4 regions of the Sporosarcina soli genome follow, and region 1 is predicted to be linked to each of the others. Evidence: riboswitches for the same ligand, from Rfam matches in the RefSeq annotation. Region 1 holds a riboswitch; each other region holds the start of a gene.
The links. Region 1 has a riboswitch for lysine ahead of dapA (4-hydroxy-tetrahydrodipicolinate synthase). Riboswitches for the same ligand answer to the same signal wherever they lie in the genome.
Positions count from the first base shown of each region.

Region 2: it holds a riboswitch for lysine, as region 1 does, so the genes downstream of both, ACFPRA_RS15525 (aspartate kinase) here and dapA (4-hydroxy-tetrahydrodipicolinate synthase) in region 1, are expected to answer to the same signal.
Region 3: it holds a riboswitch for lysine, as region 1 does, so the genes downstream of both, ACFPRA_RS02085 (transporter substrate-binding domain-containing protein) here and dapA (4-hydroxy-tetrahydrodipicolinate synthase) in region 1, are expected to answer to the same signal.
Region 4: it holds a riboswitch for lysine, as region 1 does, so the genes downstream of both, ACFPRA_RS04635 (amino acid permease) here and dapA (4-hydroxy-tetrahydrodipicolinate synthase) in region 1, are expected to answer to the same signal.

Region 1 is NZ_JBHSNO010000015.1:253,626-258,588, forward strand. It holds gene ACFPRA_RS20220 (polysaccharide deacetylase family protein) at 1-695, opposite strand, end outside; gene ACFPRA_RS20225 (Rpn family recombination-promoting nuclease/putative transposase) at 890-1,852, opposite strand; lysine riboswitch at 2,225-2,402, shown strand; gene dapA (4-hydroxy-tetrahydrodipicolinate synthase) at 2,523-3,407, shown strand; gene ACFPRA_RS20235 (hypothetical protein) at 3,709-4,566, shown strand; gene prpB (methylisocitrate lyase) at 4,903-4,963, opposite strand, start outside.
Region 2 is NZ_JBHSNO010000008.1:37,718-42,680, forward strand. It holds gene ACFPRA_RS15520 (YslB family protein) at 88-498, shown strand; gene ACFPRA_RS15525 (aspartate kinase) at 1,023-2,240, opposite strand; lysine riboswitch at 2,331-2,508, opposite strand; gene uvrC (excinuclease ABC subunit UvrC) at 2,562-4,355, opposite strand; gene trxA (thioredoxin) at 4,675-4,963, opposite strand, start outside.
Region 3 is NZ_JBHSNO010000001.1:415,061-420,023, forward strand. It holds gene phaC (class III poly(R)-hydroxyalkanoic acid synthase subunit PhaC) at 1-167, shown strand, start outside; gene ACFPRA_RS02075 (amino acid ABC transporter ATP-binding protein) at 247-981, opposite strand; gene ACFPRA_RS02080 (amino acid ABC transporter permease) at 1,000-1,755, opposite strand; gene ACFPRA_RS02085 (transporter substrate-binding domain-containing protein) at 1,965-2,816, opposite strand; lysine riboswitch at 2,945-3,126, opposite strand; gene hslO (Hsp33 family molecular chaperone HslO) at 3,452-4,330, opposite strand; gene ACFPRA_RS02095 (DUF896 domain-containing protein) at 4,348-4,584, opposite strand; gene ACFPRA_RS02100 (LLM class oxidoreductase) at 4,607-4,963, opposite strand, start outside.
Region 4 is NZ_JBHSNO010000005.1:70,865-75,827, forward strand. It holds gene ACFPRA_RS04625 (DinB family protein) at 343-834, opposite strand; gene ACFPRA_RS04630 (formate/nitrite transporter family protein) at 1,053-1,829, opposite strand; lysine riboswitch at 2,182-2,364, shown strand; gene ACFPRA_RS04635 (amino acid permease) at 2,465-3,913, shown strand; gene ACFPRA_RS04640 (hypothetical protein) at 4,068-4,292, opposite strand; gene ACFPRA_RS04645 (hypothetical protein) at 4,445-4,963, opposite strand, start outside.

The DNA.
Region 1 (4,963 bases):
TAATCATACAACTGAAGTGCCGTCAACGTCTTGAACTGGCGATCCGCCAAGTACTCCATCTGCTGTTCAAACGATTCCAAGGAAATTGTACTATTCATCGTACTCATCAACTCGAGCGGCAAAACCTGATGGTAGACAAGCACCGGCAGACCCACATCCATTGCAACGGTCTGCTTCGCAATATAGCCCGGCCTCTCTCCAATTGTAAGGATATACCAATCCTCTTCCTCCCGTACAATAGGATAACGATAACCTTCTTCCAACTCCAGTATAACGCCGCTCCGCAAATCAGCAGTCTCGTAAACTGCGGTTTTTTGCAACGTCCGGACAGCAGCGAACCGCTCCGGATGGACAACGGTCAAAAGCTTCTTTTTTTCAACCGGCGCCTCCCCCTTACGAATAAAGGCCGGCATATTTCCCAATCGAAGCTCATAATACACCTCATCCTCACCTATGATCACAACAGGCTGATCCGCAGCCAACTCGCCTATCTGCGTCAAAACCGCCCCCTTCATATAAAGCGGCTGACGCTCCTGCAATGTCAGCACTCGCTCAAATACCCGCTTCGTCACAAAACGATCCGTATCTTGCGCGAACACTGTGCCTTGCGACTCTACCAAAATCCAAATCGCACCCACACTTATGAAAACGAGCAAACACACAAGTAACCACACTCTATTAGCAATCTTCCACATAACTTTACCTCCACTGTCAATCAAGCAACGTATAGACGGAGATTTCCAGAAAAAGTTTCAAAGATTTTTTAAAAAGTTTTTAAGGCGTATTAGCAAATGAAAAAAGACGTCCATTTTGTTGTAAATGGGCGTCGGTTGGTTTTTATCTTTGCTTGATTGTACAAAACCAAGTGAACTTCTCAAGAATCCTGTTTTTACTGTAGCATTTCCCTCAACTTCTCAATCTCATCTTTTTCCAAGTGTGTTACTTCTGCAATAAAATCAGTTGATGTTCCTTTTCTCAACATCTCCAACACCACTTTTTTCACGCCTTGTTCTATTCCTTGCTCGATTCCCTTTTCTAACTCCAAATCAAAAACATTCTTAATCGTCGGGGAAGCATTTTCTTTATTATACAGTTCCATTAGCTCCGTCTCCTTTCTAATCATTGATCGGATTTCTTCCGATAGTTGTTTTGTGTACGCGTCAGGTAATTGTAACAAGTAATCAATAAAATGAAAAACAGCCTGAACTGCTGTGCGTGTATAGTTTTGATTGCGGATAAGTTCACGCATTAGCTTTCTTTTAAACAAATAACGTTGGTGTTCTTCATCTTTTGTTTGATACAAAGCTTTTGCAGCTAATACGATTTTACTAAAAATATTATCAGATTGTTCCAGTTCCTCGTCTGAATAAGCTTCCGTCTGGTAATTTCTATACATATAATGTAGCTGCGTGCCTAAATAATCGTATGTAAAGCGGTCAGGAATGGCATTTTTACTAGGTGACGTATGAACAGCGATGGCAACAATTTTTTCTTGATGACGGTCATAGATACGGTAGAAGTATTGAAACATACGTTCAGGAAAATTTGTTTCTTTTTTACTTTGCACTTCAATATGAATGAGAATCCATTGCTCTTTTCCATTTTTCAACCGAACTTTTGCCAATCGATCTGCAAAACGCCGGCCTTTTTTCTTATCCGCAATTTCCTGAAACAACTCCTTATCCAAAAAGTCTGGACTCTTACCAAAATCAATCTGCGCATGTAGCTCGGGAACAAAAAATAATAGAAAATCTTCAAACAGTTCCCCAATCACCTTTTTCCACAAACCGTCCTGATCCACCAAGCTTCCACCATAAGGCGTTGTTTCTTCTCTGACCCATGCAACAACCATTTACAAAACACCTCCGAAACTAATTTCAGATTATTAGATCAATTATAACACGAAGCGAACATACGATTCAATTATTAGCCAAAGTTGCCGAAGAGCATATCCCATTCATTCACGGTAGAACCTCGTATCCATGTACAGATATACTAATTTCCCCGCTATCAATTTGCAGGGCACAGTTTTTTGGCTTTTCTCAAAAGTAAAATAGAATGACAACTATCCACGCACCAATTTCAGCATCCCTTTTATTCCATCACACTACTTCAGGCCGACTTTATTCAAAATTAAATGAATAATTCCATCTTCGACTTGCAATTGTAACTAATTCCGTATATAGTGAGGGTAATTAAACATTTACTTATTTCGAACTCTTGAAGTAAGGATAGAGGCGCAAAGACCATTAGTACACAATCAGAGGATAATGAGGTCCTATGAAGATTGTGAAAAGGGGGATTTGCCGAAGTGGAGAGAAGCTCATTATCTCGAAGCTGGTTCTGGGTTGAATAAGCACAGAATTGTCATATAGGAAACTATATGGAGGGCTATCTTATGCAAAGAAATAATCTATTATTTCACTGCAGCAGCGACCCTTCGTTGTTGCTTTTTGCGTTGATTTACAAGCTGCCCTTCTCCCTCTATTTATTTAAAATAATTGATAGGATGTGGAGAAATGATGAATTTCGGACAAATTGTAACAGCTATGGTGACTCCTTTTAATGAGCACGGAGATATTGATTTTGAAGCGACAAGGAACTTGATTGAGTATTTAATCGCCAATGGAACAGATAGTTTAGTCGTATCAGGTACAACTGGAGAATCTCCGACTTTAACGACTGAAGAAAAGGTCCAATTGTTCAAATTTGTAGTAAAAGTCATCAATGGAAGAGTGCCCGTAATTGCTGGAACGGGTTCAAACAATACAAGGGAATCTGTTGAACTGACAAGGTTAGCAGAAGATATAGGTGTTGACGGCGTTATGCTCGTCGCTCCCTATTATAATAAACCTTGCCAAGAAGGGATGTTCCAACACTTTCAAACAATTGCGGCAGCCACTTCTTTACCTGTCATGCTATACAATGTACCAGGACGAACGATGGCCAATATTGCCGTCGATACAGTCGTGCGCCTTGCCGAAATTTCGAATATCGTCGCCATTAAAGAAGCGAGTGGCGATTTAGATGCAATGGCTGAAATCATTGAGCAGACACCGACAGATTTTTCCTTGTACAGTGGCGATGATGGCTTAACGATCCCTGTATTATCAATTGGTGGCGTAGGTGTTGTTTCCGTCGCAGCTCATATTATAGGCAATGAAATGCAAACGATGATCAAAAACTTCAAAATGGGTAATATCAAAGAAGCGGCTTCAGATCACCGTAGACTGTTGCCAGTGATGAACGCACTTTTTGCTGCTCCGAATCCATCACCATTAAAAGCGGCATTGAACCTAAAAGGAGTTCAAGTCGGTGGCGTTCGTTTGCCGATGATTCCTTTGAACGACGAACAATTGCATGCACTTCAGCGTACATTGTCAATCTATGATGAGGTTACAGTCTGATAACTGTCAGAAGCTCTATCGATGGAAATTAAATTTACTAGACTCCATCCTACCATTGCAGGGTATAGAAAAATATATATTCTTGCGATAATGAATATCATAAAAATGGCACGTATAACGCATGTCAATCGTACATGCGTTTACGTATCAAAGAAAGGAACTCATGTCACTTGTACATGTGTTCCTTTTTTGATTTGTTCGCGCTCCCCCACTAAAACACGAGAGCTCTATCGTCATATTTATGTGTGTATTATTGAATCTTCCCGACAGGTTTTCACGTAGATGAAAGGGAGGTGAAAAGATGAGAAGGATTTTCGGCATTTTACTAATCATATTTAGCCTGTTCATTGCACTAGGCGGTTTACTCACGCTCGGAGAGGATTACAAAGCTTCGCTGTTCGGCATTTTTTTCATTAGCCTGCCGCTTTATATGGTTGGTCATATAGTGAGAACCAATATGTGGCAGGCGAAGCAAAAAGGTCTTCGATGGATTTGGGCGTATATCTATGTTGTTGGCATCGTTCCCGCCCTCTTTCTTTCCTATGAAGGATACGAGGATCTGAAAGAACAGACATTTTCCAACAATTATTTTTTGTTGTTTGAATCCACTTCTACGGATTACATCGGCGGTCTTTCCATCGGGTTTATCCTGCTCTTATTGCTGCTGTTCCTCTTTCCTTTTTATGAAACAACACGGAAAATAAGAAGGTTTATCGCGATTGCTGCAGTGGTTGTCACAGGGGCATATGTGAGCTATCAATATATGATGTGGGCGGATTATCGCGGCATCCATGAAATCAACGGTCTGGTAACCCATCATTGGAACGGTGAAGAACAGATTGTGCCGTATGAGGAGATTGCCCAGATTGCCGTACAACCGCATGTGAAATATGCTAGATCAAAAAGACCGTCTGACAAAACCTTTTTTGAGTGGAGATTGATCTTCATGACTGAAAAGGATGAAATAATTACATATCGCCTTTGGCTCAACGACATCAGCCTATCGAAAGGAAATCGGATGAAACAACTAGCCCATTCCAAAAACATCCCCTTCCACGTCATACCTATGACTGAAAAAGAGCACGAGGAATTCGACTTCCAATTGGAGTTGAAGAAGCTCGATTCGCAACCTTATTATTTGTTTTTCGAGGTGGAATAAATTGAGGGCCTAATCCGGTATACCACAATTTTTTGGAAATCCAATATAAAAAAGGTATCAGGTTCTAAACAATTTAAAATTGTGTTGGAATCTGGTACGCCAAATTAATCAATAAATCCTCTCGTTTTTAGCAAGTAATTCGGGAAGTTGCTTCATTGTTTAAACCAGTTTTATAATCGACACCTCTCTTAGCATTTAAAGTTTCTTTTGCAAGCCGAATACCAAGTGGAGGCTTACTTGCTAAATCATGAGCAATTTGTATACGAATATTACAACCAATTCACGTAATCAAAAAAACTCTAAATCAAGTTCCTGTTGGCGGATAAACTCTCCCTCTTACAACACTGTCTTCGCTATACTATTATCCAATTCTTCAAATTCATCATAGCTGATCGTT
Region 2 (4,963 bases), on a different contig from region 1:
CTGTTTTGAAGAGGTCAAGATGAGGAAAGCATTTGTCAGCTGATTATTCTATTAATTTCTACATTATCCGAAGGGTTGTTTATTCGATTGGAAAATATTACATACGACTCGCCGACCCGCTTCGGCTACGAATTATTGCGCGATCATGTATTGCCAAGCATACTCGGGAAACATGAAGACGAAATCCTCTATTGGGCAGGGAAAGAAATCGCTCGAAAATTCCCGGTTTTTGCTATCGAAGAATTGCCTGTTTTCTTCCAAGAAGCAGGATGGGGTGAGCTTATACTTCATGAAACGGCAAAAGACGAGGCTTTTTACATATTAAAAAACGAAGCAGGCCCAACTTTCCACAAAAGATCCTTTCACCTCGAGGCCGGTTTTTTGGCGGAACAGTATCAGAAATTGAACGGCTTACTAACAGAGTGCTATGGCGAAGTAAACGAAAAAGAACCCCTCGTTCACTTTCATGTGAAATGGGATTTAAAATCAACTATTTGAAATGTTGATAGGGATGCTCCAGGAGATCCGAGCATCCCTAAGAGGTAGACAAAGTTGTTATTTAACTTTGTCTACCTCTTTTTTAGGTATACGTTGTAAATTAGTAATTCCTTCAGCCTGATTGAAAACGATTGTCACGTGGAAGGCAGGCTAAGAGCGCGACGTTCAAAAAAAGTGCCTTAATTTCTGCAAAGAGCACAGAAACACAGCAAATCGAACCCTTCACTGTTCGATTCGTAACGCCTGCATGACTCTCTTCCTGCGAGCCCGCACGAAGTCGAGCGAAGACGCGAATCGAACTAGAGTTCATGAGCGGACGAGCGAGTTAGGAAGCCATCCTAAGGACGCCGCGTCCTGAAAAGTGACTTAATTTCTGCAAAGAACGCAGAAATATGGCAAATCGAACCCTTCGCTGTTCGATTGGCAACGGATGCATGACCTACATCCTGTAGGCCTCAACAACTGATGCGAGCGTTTGGCAACAGGCTGAGGGATGCTCCAGTAAATCGGTGCATCCCCCTCTTTTATTCCCCAGCTAATTCGTATTGTTCGTGAAGGACCGTTACCGCTTTTTCCATATCCGATTCCGGAATAACAACGGATACTTTAATCTCTGACGTGCTCACCATTTTGATCGGAACGGATGCATTGCGCATTGCATCAAACATAGTAGCAGCAACGCCCGGATTCGATACCATGCCACTTCCGACGATCGACACTTTAGCAAGCCCTACTTCAAAGTCAACTTGTCGATACCCGAGTGCTTCCTGATTCATCTCCAATACTTTGACTACTTCGGCAAAATCCTGTTTTTTAATCGAAAAAGAAACGGATGGTTGTGAGTCCTCCCGGATCGTCTGCACAATAATATCTACGTTAACATGATGTTTGGCTAAGGTTGTAAAAATATTTGCAAGTGAACCATTGTAGGGTGTGTCATACATAACAGTGCTTCGGACAATATCGCGTTCAAATGCGACTCCCCGAACGATAAGATTGTTTTCCAAATCGATTTCCTCCTTAATGATCGTTCCTTCTCCTTCAATATGGGCTGGTCTGACACGCAATGGCATTTGATGGTTTTTAGCGAACTCGACGGCTCTCGGATGCAGGACCCCTGCTCCTAAATTCGCGATTTCCAGCATTTCATCGTACGAAATTTCTTCCAACTTCCGCGCTTGTTCGATTAAACGTGGATCGGTCGTAAAGACTCCTTCTACGTCTGTGTAAATATCGCAAACAGCCGCATCAATCGCTATAGCGATTGCAACAGCACTCGTATCTGATCCACCACGCCCCAATGTCGTCAATTGCCCCTGAGCATCAATTCCTTGGAAACCTGTTATGACAGCGACTGCATCCTCCTCAAGAGTGGAGATGATTCTTTCTGCACGAACTTGTTCAATCCGGGCATTTCCATGTATGGCTTCCGTTGTGACACCCGCCTGCCACCCGGTAAAAGATTTTGCCTCAACCCCTTCCGCAGCAATGGCCATCGCAAGAAGGGAAGCAGTTACTTGTTCACCTGTCGTCAAGAGCATATCCAGCTCGCGTCGCCCCGCGTTCGGGTTTACTTCATTTGCTAACGCTAGTAATTCATCAGTCGTTTTTCCCATCGCCGACACGATGACAGCTACCTTTTTCCCCCGCTTGACTTCCCCGACGACCAATTGCGCCGCATGTGCGATTTTTTCAGGATTCGCAACCGAAGTCCCACCGAACTTCATCACAATTCGTTCCATTTTCAGTCCTCCATCTTTTCCCGGAATGCCAAAAAGGCTCTCAATCATAAATTGAGAGCCGGTCCGATGGGAGCAATCACAAAAAAGCTCCGAACGGATAGCTCTCCAGGTATTTGATACCTGACAGACTCCCACTTCTTCAATGGAAATCCAGCTAAATCATCATGGCAGCTGATGATCCGCTTCGGCGAAAGTCCCTTTCGATTCCCCTCATTAGGCTGCCGCCTTCAGGAAATGTACTCTTAACATTCGCGCCTCTATCCTCACGATATAATGCATTGCATAATATGTGAAAAAATTCAGTGCATCCACAATATCATACTATTTATTTTCTCGCAATGTTTCATTTTGAAAATAGGTCTCCACTTTTTCCGCAACGGTCATTGGCAACCCTGCTTTTTGCAATTCTAATGCGGAGGCCTCCCGAATTTTTTTGACAGAACCGAAATGTTTTAATAACATATTTTTTCGTTTCGGACCAACGCCTGGTAGTCCATCTAGCGTCGAGGCAAGCGAATTCGTTTCACGTCGTTGACGGTGAAATGTAATCGCAAAACGATGCACTTCGTCTTGAATACGCTGCAACAAATAAAATGCCTCACTTGTTCTTTTCAACGGAATAAGTTCTGGCGGATCACCGTAAAGCAGTTCGGCTGTTTGGTGTTTATCGTCTTTCGCCAATCCTGCTATCGGGATGGATAAGCCAAGTTCGTCCTCGATAATTTCACGTGCAACTTCCATCTGCCCTTTCCCCCCGTCGATGACAATCAAGTCAGGCAAGGGCAACTCCTCTTTCAACACGCGGGTATATCTTCTGCGGACAACTTCCCGCATCGCACCATAGTCATCATGCGCCGCTGCCGTTTTCGTCTTGAATTTCCGATAGTCTTTCCGGTTCGGTTTACCATCGACGAAGGAAACCATCGCAGATACCGGATCCGCCCCATACGTGTGGGAATTATCGAATGCTTCAATATGCAACGGGATGGTAATATTCATCGCTTCACCAAGCTCTTCGCACGCTCCGATCGTTCTACTTTCCTGACGTTCAATGAGTTGGAATTTCTCCTTCAGCGACATCTGCGCATTTTTAATCGCAAGATTGACCAAATCTTTCTTTTTACCTCTTTGAGGAATCAGTACATTCACTTGCAGGAGCTGACGTATTATTTCACGGTCTATGCCTTGCGGCAACAAAATCTCCTTCGGTAAGAGATGTTCGGATTTCCCATAAAACTGGCCGATAAATGTTAATAATTCTTCCTCAGGTTCCTGATAGACCGGAAAGAGTGAGACATCTCGTTCAATCAACTTCCCTTGTCGAACGAAAAACACTTGCACACACATCCAGCCCCGATCGACTGCATAACCGAAAATATCGCGATCTGTAAAGTCATTCATCGTAATGGTCTGTTTTTCCATGACCGCTTCGATATTCGCAATCTGGTCCCGATATTCTTTTGCGCGTTCAAATTCGAGATTTTCCGCCGCCGACTTCATTTTTTCAGTCAGCTCTTTTTTCATTTGTTTGTAGCCGCCATTCAAAAATCGGCTGATATCTTCTACCATCGATTTGTACGTATCTTCCTGCACTTCATTGACACACGGTGCAAGACATTGGCCGAGATGATAGTAGAGACAGACACGATCAGGCAATGTATGGCATTTTCGATAAGGATATAAACGATCGAGCAGCTTCTTCGTTTCACTTGCGGCATGCGCATGCGGATAAGGACCAAAATACTTCCCTTTATCTTTTTTCACTTGCCTCGTAATGATCAGTTTAGGGTGCCGTTCTGCGGTCAACTTGAGATAAGGATAGCTCTTATCATCTTTAAGCATAATATTGTACTTGGGATCATGCTGTTTGATCAGGTTCAATTCGAGCACAAGCGCTTCAATATTTGAAGACGTGACGATATACTCGAAATCCATGATCTCACTGACAAGCCGTTGTGTCTTTGCATCATGCGTACCTGTAAAATAACTGCGCACACGATTTTTCAGCACTTTCGCTTTTCCAACATAAATGATCGTCCCTTGTCGATCCTTCATCAGGTAACAGCCAGGCATTTCCGGTAAAATGGCCAATTTTTGTTCAATCAGTTCATTCATCATTCTCACCTACTCAAAAAACCAGGTACCGATGAGGGGACCTGGCTTTTATCTAATCACTGTGTATCTTCATTCGGCAGAAGCCCCCGCCGAATGAAGATAAATCCTCCGGCGGATGTCACAGATTTTGAAAGGAGTCAAGAAGGCAGTCTAAGTTCGCGACGTCCTAAAAGAAAAGTGCCTTAATTTCTGCAAAGATCGCAGAAATACGGCAAATCGAACCCTTTGCTGTTCGATTCGCAACGACTGCATGACCTACATCCTGTAGGCCTCAAGCTCGATTCAAAATCTGGACACAATCACGCCGAGGCGTGATTGATTATGCGTGTTTTTCGATCAATTCAGCAAGTGCTTCTTTCGGCTTGAAACCGACCACTTTGTCAACAACTTCGCCGTCTTTGAATAGAAGAAGTGTCGGTATGGACATGATGCCGTATTTACCTGCAGTTTCTTGGTTATCGTCAACATCCACTTTGACAATATTCGCTTTGCCTTCGATATCTCCGCTAAGCTCTTCTAATACAGGAGCAATCATTTTACAAGGTCCGCACCAAGGTGCCCAAAAGTCCACTAGGACAAGTCCTTCTTTAGTATTCTCTTCAAATGTT
Region 3 (4,963 bases), on a different contig from region 1:
ACATTGCTAATCCAATTCAAATTGAGCCATTGATGGATAAAATATCTAGTAAAGACAAAACGTATCACTTGATGGATACGGGGCATGTCTCTGTCGTTGTTGGCCGTAAAGCGGTCAATGAACTATATCCACTTGTTGATAATTGGTTGACAAGTCATTCAAAGTAATTGAAAAACCACAACGAAAACAGCGGGTCTTTCCCTGAGCATATCAGGGAAAGGCCCGCTGTTTTTCGGCAATATATGATCATTTCAATGTACGTTTTAGAAATTCCCTCGTTCGCTCTTGTGTCGGGTTATTGAAAATTTGTTCGGGTGGCCCTACTTCAGCAATTACTCCTTTGTCCATAAAGACGACGCGATCGGAAACCTCTTTTGCGAATTCCATTTCATGGGTTACGATCAGCATTGTTAAGCCGGTTTCAGCGAGCTCCTTCATTACTTTCAGAACCTCCCCTACCATCTCTGGATCCAATGCGGATGTTGGTTCATCGAATAACATGACATCCGGTTCCATCGATAGGGCGCGGGCAATTGCTACACGTTGCTTCTGACCGCCAGACAATTGTCTAGCTCTTGCATTCACATAGCGATCCATGCCTACCACTTTCAAATACTTCATTGCCACTTTTTCTGCTTCTTCTTTTGTGCGTTTTAACACTTTCACTTGTCCGACAACACAATTACTTAATACATCATGGTTATTAAACAAGTTGAATTGTTGGAATACCATCCCTAACTTCGTACGGTATGAATGAATATCATGCTTAGCATCTAGAATATTTTCACCTTGGTAGATGATTCGTCCGCCACTTGGTCTCTCCAATAGATTGATACAACGAAGAAGAGTGGATTTACCGGATCCAGATGACCCGATGATACAGACAACCTCCCCTTTGGCTACTGAAAAATCGATATCTTTTAATACTTCATGCGTACCAAATGATTTTCTAAGATGTTGAATATCGATGACTTTTTCCATTTGTCCCCCACCTCCGTCTTAACTCTCTTTTGTATTGGCTACATTCGTTATTTGTGCCGGCTGGCCGATCATGCTATAGTTTTCCGGTCCTTCCAATTTCCTTTCAAAATAACGGAGAATCAGGGTGACGGTAAACGTCATGACGAAATACAATATACAGGCAACGAAAAATGGCTCAAAATATTTAAAGCTAATACCTGCGACCGTTTTTGTTTGGAAATATAATTCCGTAACGCCGATGACGTTCAGAACAGATGTATCTTTAATATTGATAATAAATTGGTTGCCGGTTGCCGGTAAGATGTTACGGATCACTTGGGGTAAAACAACATTCAGCATCGTCTGAACATGATTCATCCCGACCGCATGTGCCGCTTCAAACTGTCCTTTATCGATCGACATGACACCGCCACGGACAAACTCCGCCATATAGGCCCCTGTATTGATAGAGACAATCACGATGGCCGCTATAGTCCGGTCCATATCAATCCCAAAAGCCAAAGCAGATCCATAGAAAATGACCATTGCTTGAACGATCATTGGCGTTCCACGGAAAAACTCTATGTAGGATGTGAGAATCACATTTACCGTTTTTAATAAGATTCGTTTTGCCCGTCGTTCTGGAACAGGGATTGTGCGTATCACTCCTGCAAGTAAACCGATAATCGCTCCGATAATCGTCCCGATTACAGAAATGAGAAGCGTCATGCCCGCTCCGCGAAGAAACATCGGCCAGTTATTAATAATCATTTGAATAATCCACTCGAGACTCATTCATTCCATCCTTTCCAAAGGGGAATCTAACCAAGACCAATAATGCCTCGGCGTATTTGCGTCCAGATTTTGAATTGCGCTTTCTAATGGCTGGTGCCTTAATTTCTGCAAAATCTATGACATCCGCCGGAGGCTTTTAATTGATTTAGCAGAAGCTGAATCAAGTGAAAAACCGGCTGCAATTAGAGGCAGCCGGTATCACTTCATCCTTATTCTGCCGCTGGTTGATTTTTAATCGCAGCGTCCATAATATTCTGACGTTCTTCTTCCGAAATGTCTGCTAAGATTTCATTGATTTTATCAACTAATTCGCTATCCTTTTTTAATCCGGCTGCAACCGCAGTTTCTTCTTCATCTGCAACAAATCCTTCTGTAAATTCGACCATTACAAAATTAGGGTTGGCGGATGAGGCACTGATGCCTTCCGGACGTTCTGATACATAACCATCAATGACACCGGACTCAAGGGCAACGCGCATTGCCGGGAAATTATCCGATGCCGGTTGTTTGTTGACACCCTCAATTTGGTCGATAACGCCATAGTGGGATGTATTTAACTGTCCTGTTATTTTCGCCCCACTGAAATCTTGGATGGAAGTTGCATTTTCATATTTGCTACCTTTTTTGACGATCATCACAAAATTAGAAGTATAATAGTTGTCGGAAAAGTCAATGGATTCTTTCCGTTCTTCAGTTGGTGACATGCCCGCTGTAATCACGTCAATTTTACCGGATTGTAATGACGGGACTAGACCGTCCCACTCTGTTTTGACGATAACCAATTCTTTTCCTAAACCTTCAGCAATTTTTTTAGCGATTTCTACGTCATAACCGCCTGCATATTCAGCATTGCCTTCAATTTTCACTCCACCGTTGGCATCATCTAATTGCGTCCAGTTAAATGGTGGGTATCCTGCTTCCATACCTACCCGTAAAACCTCTTTCTGTTCCCCTTCTCCTTCCGAAGAAGTTGTGCTGCCGCTCTCTTTTGTTCCGCATGCAGCTAACAACAGCATCGCTGAGAATGATAACGCGATGAATGATGATAACTTTTTTCTCATGATTGATTCTCCCCCTCTGAATCTTTTTTACTACATTTCTAACATACTAAAAGGGCAACTTATACAAAAAGACCTGAAGTGATCTCAGGTCGCAATATATAAGTTGCCCTAAATCCTCCACTTTCCCCAAATGAGATAGCCCACTCAATAAACCGGGACGTTTATTGAGACAGTCCTGCAGTTATTCGCTGCAGACCCAGCAAGCAATCGTGAGAAAGATTACAAGCTTCGGCGACATTTCCTTCTTCTTAGAATCATTGCATCTCAAACTCCACTAAGAACTATTAAATATCGCGCCTCTACCTCACTATTCTTAAAGTGAGGTTGTATTCAATTATGATACCTACTTTACAATACTATTTTCCATCTGTCAAACAGCCAATTAAAGGAACCGATAGACGAGGATAAGAGGCAAGTCGTTATTCACTGGAATTGCACTTATACGAGCATTTCCATCTAATTGAACGACTTGCACTCATTGAAAAAATCGAGCGAGGATCTTCCTTTGGCACTCTACTTATATTCTCAGCTTTTTATTTCTCTAAAATAATACCTGAAGTGAAATACTAAAATCCTCCTCTTCAACCGGAGTATCGCTTATAAATATCGTTATGACCTAGACAAAACTTATTTTGTTAGACAGTATCTTCCAATAACCGTTCTAGATTTTCTTTAGAAAAATGGTAGTTTTCATTGCAAAAATGGCATTGTGCATCAGCCATACCTTCCGTCTGAATCATATCTTGAATCTCATCGCTTCCTAAGCTGACGATGGCATTCGTAATCCGCTCTCTGGAACATTGACATTGGAAATATACGGGCATTTGCTCAAGCATTTTTACATTTCCGGCTCCGAGCACTTGTTCAAGCATTTGTTCCGGCGTCATTCCTTGCTCAACCATCGAGGAAATCGGCATCATTCCATTCAAACGTTCTTCAATCTTCGTAATGGTCTCTTCATCTGTACCAGGTAACAGTTGAATGATGAATCCACCAGCCGCTTGGATTGTCTGATCAGCATTCACCAAAACCCCGACGCCTACAGAGGAAGGCACTTGTTCTGAATGCACGATATAGGACGTGAAATCTTCGCCTAACTCACCCGATATGAGTGGAACATGTCCAACAAAAGGATGTTGCAGTCCGATATCTTTTGATACGGTAAGCATGCCGTTTATTCCAACGGCTCGTCGAACATCCAATTTACCCTGTTCATTTAGGTCAAAATGTGTTTGTGGATTTGTCACATAGCCTCGCACTTCCCCTTTTGCATTGGCATCCACCAAAATGGTACCGATTGGACCGCCGCCCTCTATCTTTACCGTTAACTTTTCCTCACCCTTGAGCATAGCCCCCATGATCGTGCCTGCTGTTATGGAACGGCCAAGCGCTGCAGAAGCAGTCGGCCATGTCTGATGACGACGTTGAGCTTCTCCAACCGTTTCTGTTGTCGTTACTGCATAAGCACGTACTTGATCGTTAAACGCAATAGCTTTAACTAAATAGTCCTTCATATCCTTACTTCCTTTCATTATTTAACTTCCTGATCACCTTGCAATTTTTTTTGTTCACGCACTTTTTCAGGTGTGACATCATTGCCAAGTGGATCGAGCACAGTCATCCCCGAAACGGTGTTTAGCACTTGTCCGCGGATTTCACGCAAATAATCTTGCTGCAATACCGTTTGTTCAACCATTTCAGCTTTCGTCAGACCTTCTTCTCGCTCTTTTTTCGCCAATTCATTAATTCGTTCTAAACCTTTAATCATTTATCTTCCACTTCTTTCAATTTTAATTAATTGTAGGGAAATGAGGGAGCACATATTCCCCCAATTCTTGAATTACTTCTTCAGCAGGACGCTTTCCATGTTTCAAACCTAACATTACATGATTCACACCTGCCTCCTCATAGGCACGGAGATAATCTATAAAAAATGCATAACCCGTTCTAAACCCGCCTTGTATCGGTTTCGGCGCTTCATTGGGATTTTCAGATAGATCAATCGCCAATGCTTGGGCAAACGGTTTGAATCTGCCCGCCGCTTCACGCCATTTTTTCACAAGTTCACGTTGTTCATTGACCCCTTGCGAATAAAATAGCCAACCGTCTGTATGTTCGGCCAACCATTCAATCGTTTGGCCAGAATA
Region 4 (4,963 bases), on a different contig from region 1:
AACCTTTCCCACAATAACAGCATCTTTGTACAATGATTTGTCTACTTTGAACAAAACGAATCAAGAACATTTTACCAATCCCTCTGAACCCACAGAAAATTCAACATATAGAGTCATGTTAGATGAATAAAGGCAAACGAATATAGTTGTACAAGTCCGGAGAGGAAATCCCAAAAAACACCTCTTCCTCACACAATGTACTATTGCATGCGAGCCAAGTTTCATTGATGTCGTTTTCATATAAAGCACTCGACGATCTTCCCTTTTCTGTAGCCTGAACGAAAAAACACCTTCTTCCCAGGCGATTCTCAATCGCTTGGGAAGAAGGTGTTCGATAAGTTCTCACTTTGCATTCATTTCAAGTGTTTTTTTCAATTGTTTCAAATGCCACTTTTCATGCAATCCGACAAAGGAAAACCATTGGATTAAAGGAACTTGCCCCAAATGAGGGTGTTTGAATGATTTCTCACAAAGAACATCCATCGTTGCAGACTCAAAGACATCTAATAAGAAGAGACGTGATTCATAAAGTTCATTTTTCATCTCGACAATCGATTTGTACACTTCCGTCGGCACGGTATCCGCTGGCTCTTCCACTTTCAATAAACGGCCCGACGTAAGCGCAAGTGGTTTCTTTGTACATTTTGGGCTATCAGGATTTTTCAGTTCTTCAGCGATCTTCGTGGCAATCAACGTTTCCATTCGAACCAGATGTTCGAATATTTGTTTTGGTGACCACCCTCCGTTTGTAGGGATCTTGTTGAACTGTTCATCCGTTAACCCTTCAATGGATTGATATACTTTTTTTCGGATACGATTATTTTTCCCAAACATCGTCTAGATTTCTCCTTTAATAACCTCTAAAACTGTTCGATTCAAATTTTCCTTCCTTACAATAGTAGCTTTTTTCGATTTTCGCAAGTGATTTTTCGCTAAAAAAAAAAGAGACATTCTCGCAAAATAATTTCGAATCATTTTAAGTATGGCTATCTTTCTTCTATGTGTATAGAATGCGCTTCAGAGTGAAAAAGTGACCCTCATATTTGACGATGTTAGATTCCTTTTTTCTGTTCCGTATTTCCGAACCAATAACCCGCTCCGATAAATATAGCGCCACCGATCACATTACCGATTGTGACTGGCACCAAGTTTGCTACCAAACCAGCCAGTGTAATGGTTTCAGGATGCGGAACCATTAGCGAAATGGACAGCAAGGTCATGTTTGCAATACTATGCTCGAAACCAGATGTGATAAAGGCGAATAAACACCAAAAAATGACGATCAACTTCGCGGTTTCTTCCTTCAATTTGAAGGAGCACCAAACGGCCAAGCAGACGAGAATATTGCACAGAATCCCCCTAAACAACAACTCCATAAATGGGGCATTCATCTTGTCGGCTGCCGCCATGTTCAGAAAATCCGCCGTCCCTCCCGTGGCAAGCCCTGTATAGAAAAAAAGTGCCGCAATAAGAACGGCGCCAGCAAAGTTGCCAATATAGCTGAAAAGCCAAATTTGGATCGTTTCAAGCCAAGTCGTTTTCTTCGCCAATGTGCCAATCATCAGGATCATATTATTACTCGTAAACAGATCGGCGCCCGCCATTAACACCAGGCTTAAGGCTATGCCGAATGTGAGTCCCATGATTATTTTTGTTCCTGCAAAACCAGTAGGACCGAGCAAACCGCCCACCGTAAAAATGAGAATGATTCCAAATCCGACAAAAAAACCTCCCATCATTGTCAATATGAAATAGCTCCCTTTACTTGTACGGTATTGATTTACTTTTGAAACGGCTGTATCACCTAAAACACCAATCGTTGCTTTCATTCTTTTTCCCCTCCAGCTAGCCTTTGCTTGTCCAACCTATAGTAGAATTTCAATCCGTCATGATTATACAACCAAACAGAGAATCACGGCCCATCATTATGCTGTGCTTCATGTCTTTTCAGTGAAATATGCCAACTAACAAAACTAATAGGTCAGCAGAAACAAGTGCCAGATCCTTCGTTCCATTCGATGCCATCCGTGACACGCACCGTTCTGTCTCCCTATTTTCATAGAGAAAGGTTTCTTTTCCTTTAATAGTGAAAATTGCGAAGGAAAAGACAAAGGGCTTTCCCCTTGCCTAATCCATTTCCATTCCCTATACTAATATTGTTAATTCAATACTCCCATGCACTGATGGGATAGAGGCCGCAGCTTATAAGAGTAGATCGGACGAGATGCAATGACATCTTCGACTCCGTTTGAAAGGATGAGTTGCCGAAGTGTGGATCGTTCATTGACAATCCGGGCTGGTGATGTTTTCGAATAGGGACATCATTGTCACGTTTTTCGAACAACGTGGAGAACTATCTTCGGAAGGATTATTCGGACTTATGACAACCAGCCGTCGATCTTTTTCGTCGGCTTTTTTATATGTCTAAGCCTGCAACCTTCCGTCAAATAAAGGAGAATACAATTTGGCAAAAACATCTTCATCATCCAACGCACCACAGTTGAAAAGGTCGCTGAAAGCACGTCATTTAACGATGATCTCACTTGGGGGATCGATCGGAACGGGGATTTTCCTCGCGAGCGGTGGCGCGATCCATACAGCAGGACCTGGCGGCGCATTGCTCGCTTATGCGGCTGTTGGTATTATGGTTTACTTTTTAATGACAAGTCTTGCAGAAATGGCGGCTTATATGCCTGTCGCTGGCTCATTCAAAGTATATGCCACCAAATTCGTCGATCCGGCATTCGGTTTTGCGATCGGCTGGAACTATTGGTATAACTGGGCCATTACGATTGCAGCGGAACTAGCTGCAGTTGTCCTTATTATGAAATTTTGGTTTCCGGATAGCCCTTCCTTCGTTTGGAGTGCACTCGCCCTACTCATCATGTTCGGCTTTAACTATATGTCCGTCAAAGGATTCGGTGAGGCGGAGTTCTGGTTTTCACTCATTAAAGTGATCACCGTCATCATCTTTATCATCATCGGTTTCTTGATGATTTTTGGCATCATGGGCGGCGAAGCGATCGGCTTCACCAACTTCACGATTGAAGATGCACCATTCAATGGCGGCTTCTTTGCGATTTTAGGGATTTTCATGGCGGCAGGCTTTTCTTTCCAAGGTACGGAATTACTAGGTGTCGCCGCCGGAGAAAGTAAAGATCCAGGTAAAACAATCCCGAAAGCGGTCAGCACCGTTTTCTGGCGTATCCTTCTTTTTTACATCTTATCGATTTTCGTCATCGGGATGATCTTACCTTACACGGATCCGCGTTTACTGAGTGAATCCGTTTCTGTCAGCCCTTTCACCCTCGTTTTCGAACGGGCCGGATTCGCTTTTGCCGCATCTGTCATGAACGCCATTATCCTAACAGCGGTCTTGTCAGCAGGTAACTCCGGTATGTATGCATCTACGCGTATGCTTTGGGACTTGGCGCGGGATGGCAAAGCGCCTAAATTCCTTGGCAAGTTGGATAAAAGAGGTGTGCCAGTCAATGCTTTGATTGCTACGACGCTTGTCGGCTCCCTTGCATTTCTATCCACGTTCTTCGGAGATGGGACCGTCTATGTCTGGTTGCTGAACGCTTCCGGGATGGCCGGATTTGTCACATGGCTCGGCATCGCTGTCAGCCATTACCGTTTCCGCAGGGCCTATCTTGCACAAGGCGGCAATATCGACGACCTTCCGTACCGGGCAAGATTTTTCCCATTCGGTCCGTTACTGGCATTGGTCCTTTGTACATTCATCATTTTAGGACAAAACTTCCAAGCCTTCGTAGGTGGCGAAATCGATTGGAACGGTGCACTCGTTTCCTACATCGGGTTACCCCTTTTCCTCATCGTTTGGCTGGTCTATAAAGTGAAATATAAAACAAAATTGATTCCGTTGAAAGATTGCGATTTTGATAAAGAATAATAAAAGCCAGGTGCTATGACGATTTAACATGTCTTAACACCTGGCTTTTTTCTGTATATAGTTCTATGAAAATTCACCTTAAAGCTTCCAAGTACAGAGACACTTCTGAAACACTTGCATTCGGTTATGGTAAATCTAAAATGAAAAACTGGTATTATTTCATCATTTGATAATAGACATAAAAATTAAATATTGCAGGTATTAACAAACTCAGTGCAAGAAAAAAGACTGCTGCAAATTTAGACTGTTTAATAAGCCGTTCATCGCCTAATTTTAAGTATTGGAAGAAAGATAGGCTGAAATAAAAGCAAAGTACAATCAATATCAAGGAAAGTATCCCTAACCAATTCCCTGTTCCCATAAAGTTTAGATTATCCATGCAAACACCTCCAAATCGTTTCATCACTTTATTGCAAAACCTGATCGTTGACTACATGAAAAAGCTGCCCTGTAAAAGGTAGCTTTTTCATAAACGTAAGGACTCAGTTAGTCAACCGCTTATCTAGATCATTGCTTTTTGATATGGTAAAATTATTTAAACTCCTTAATGATTTCCTCAGCCACCTCTAACAAAAATTCGGTTTTTTGCCCAGCCATTGTAAATATTTCATTGTCTGTAATTATATGAAGAGTATTAGCATCTTCTTCATTTTCATTAAGTATGGCTTGATATCCACCTAGATTCAATTCTTTAAATCCACCCAGTTCTTCTGGATACCACGTTTTTACTACTTTTATAAGAGACTGAGCTACTCCATACTCATTGACACTCTGAGCTACTAATAAATCACCATTCTTTGTATCTGTGGGATACCAAGTTTCAATTAAGTATCCTCCAGGCCGTTTTTCTGTGTTAACTCCTCTTGCTTCTGCAACAATATGGTCTATATTCTTTTCATCAAGATTTAAAGGTATTTTAATTGCACTTTCTTCAACACTACTAAACTCTACCCGCGCTAGGTCTTCTTTGGTTACTACCATAGGAACTTCTACTTCTTCTGCTCTATGTTCTTCAGCACTTGTCCCAAGAATAGCGTTACCTGCAAAAAA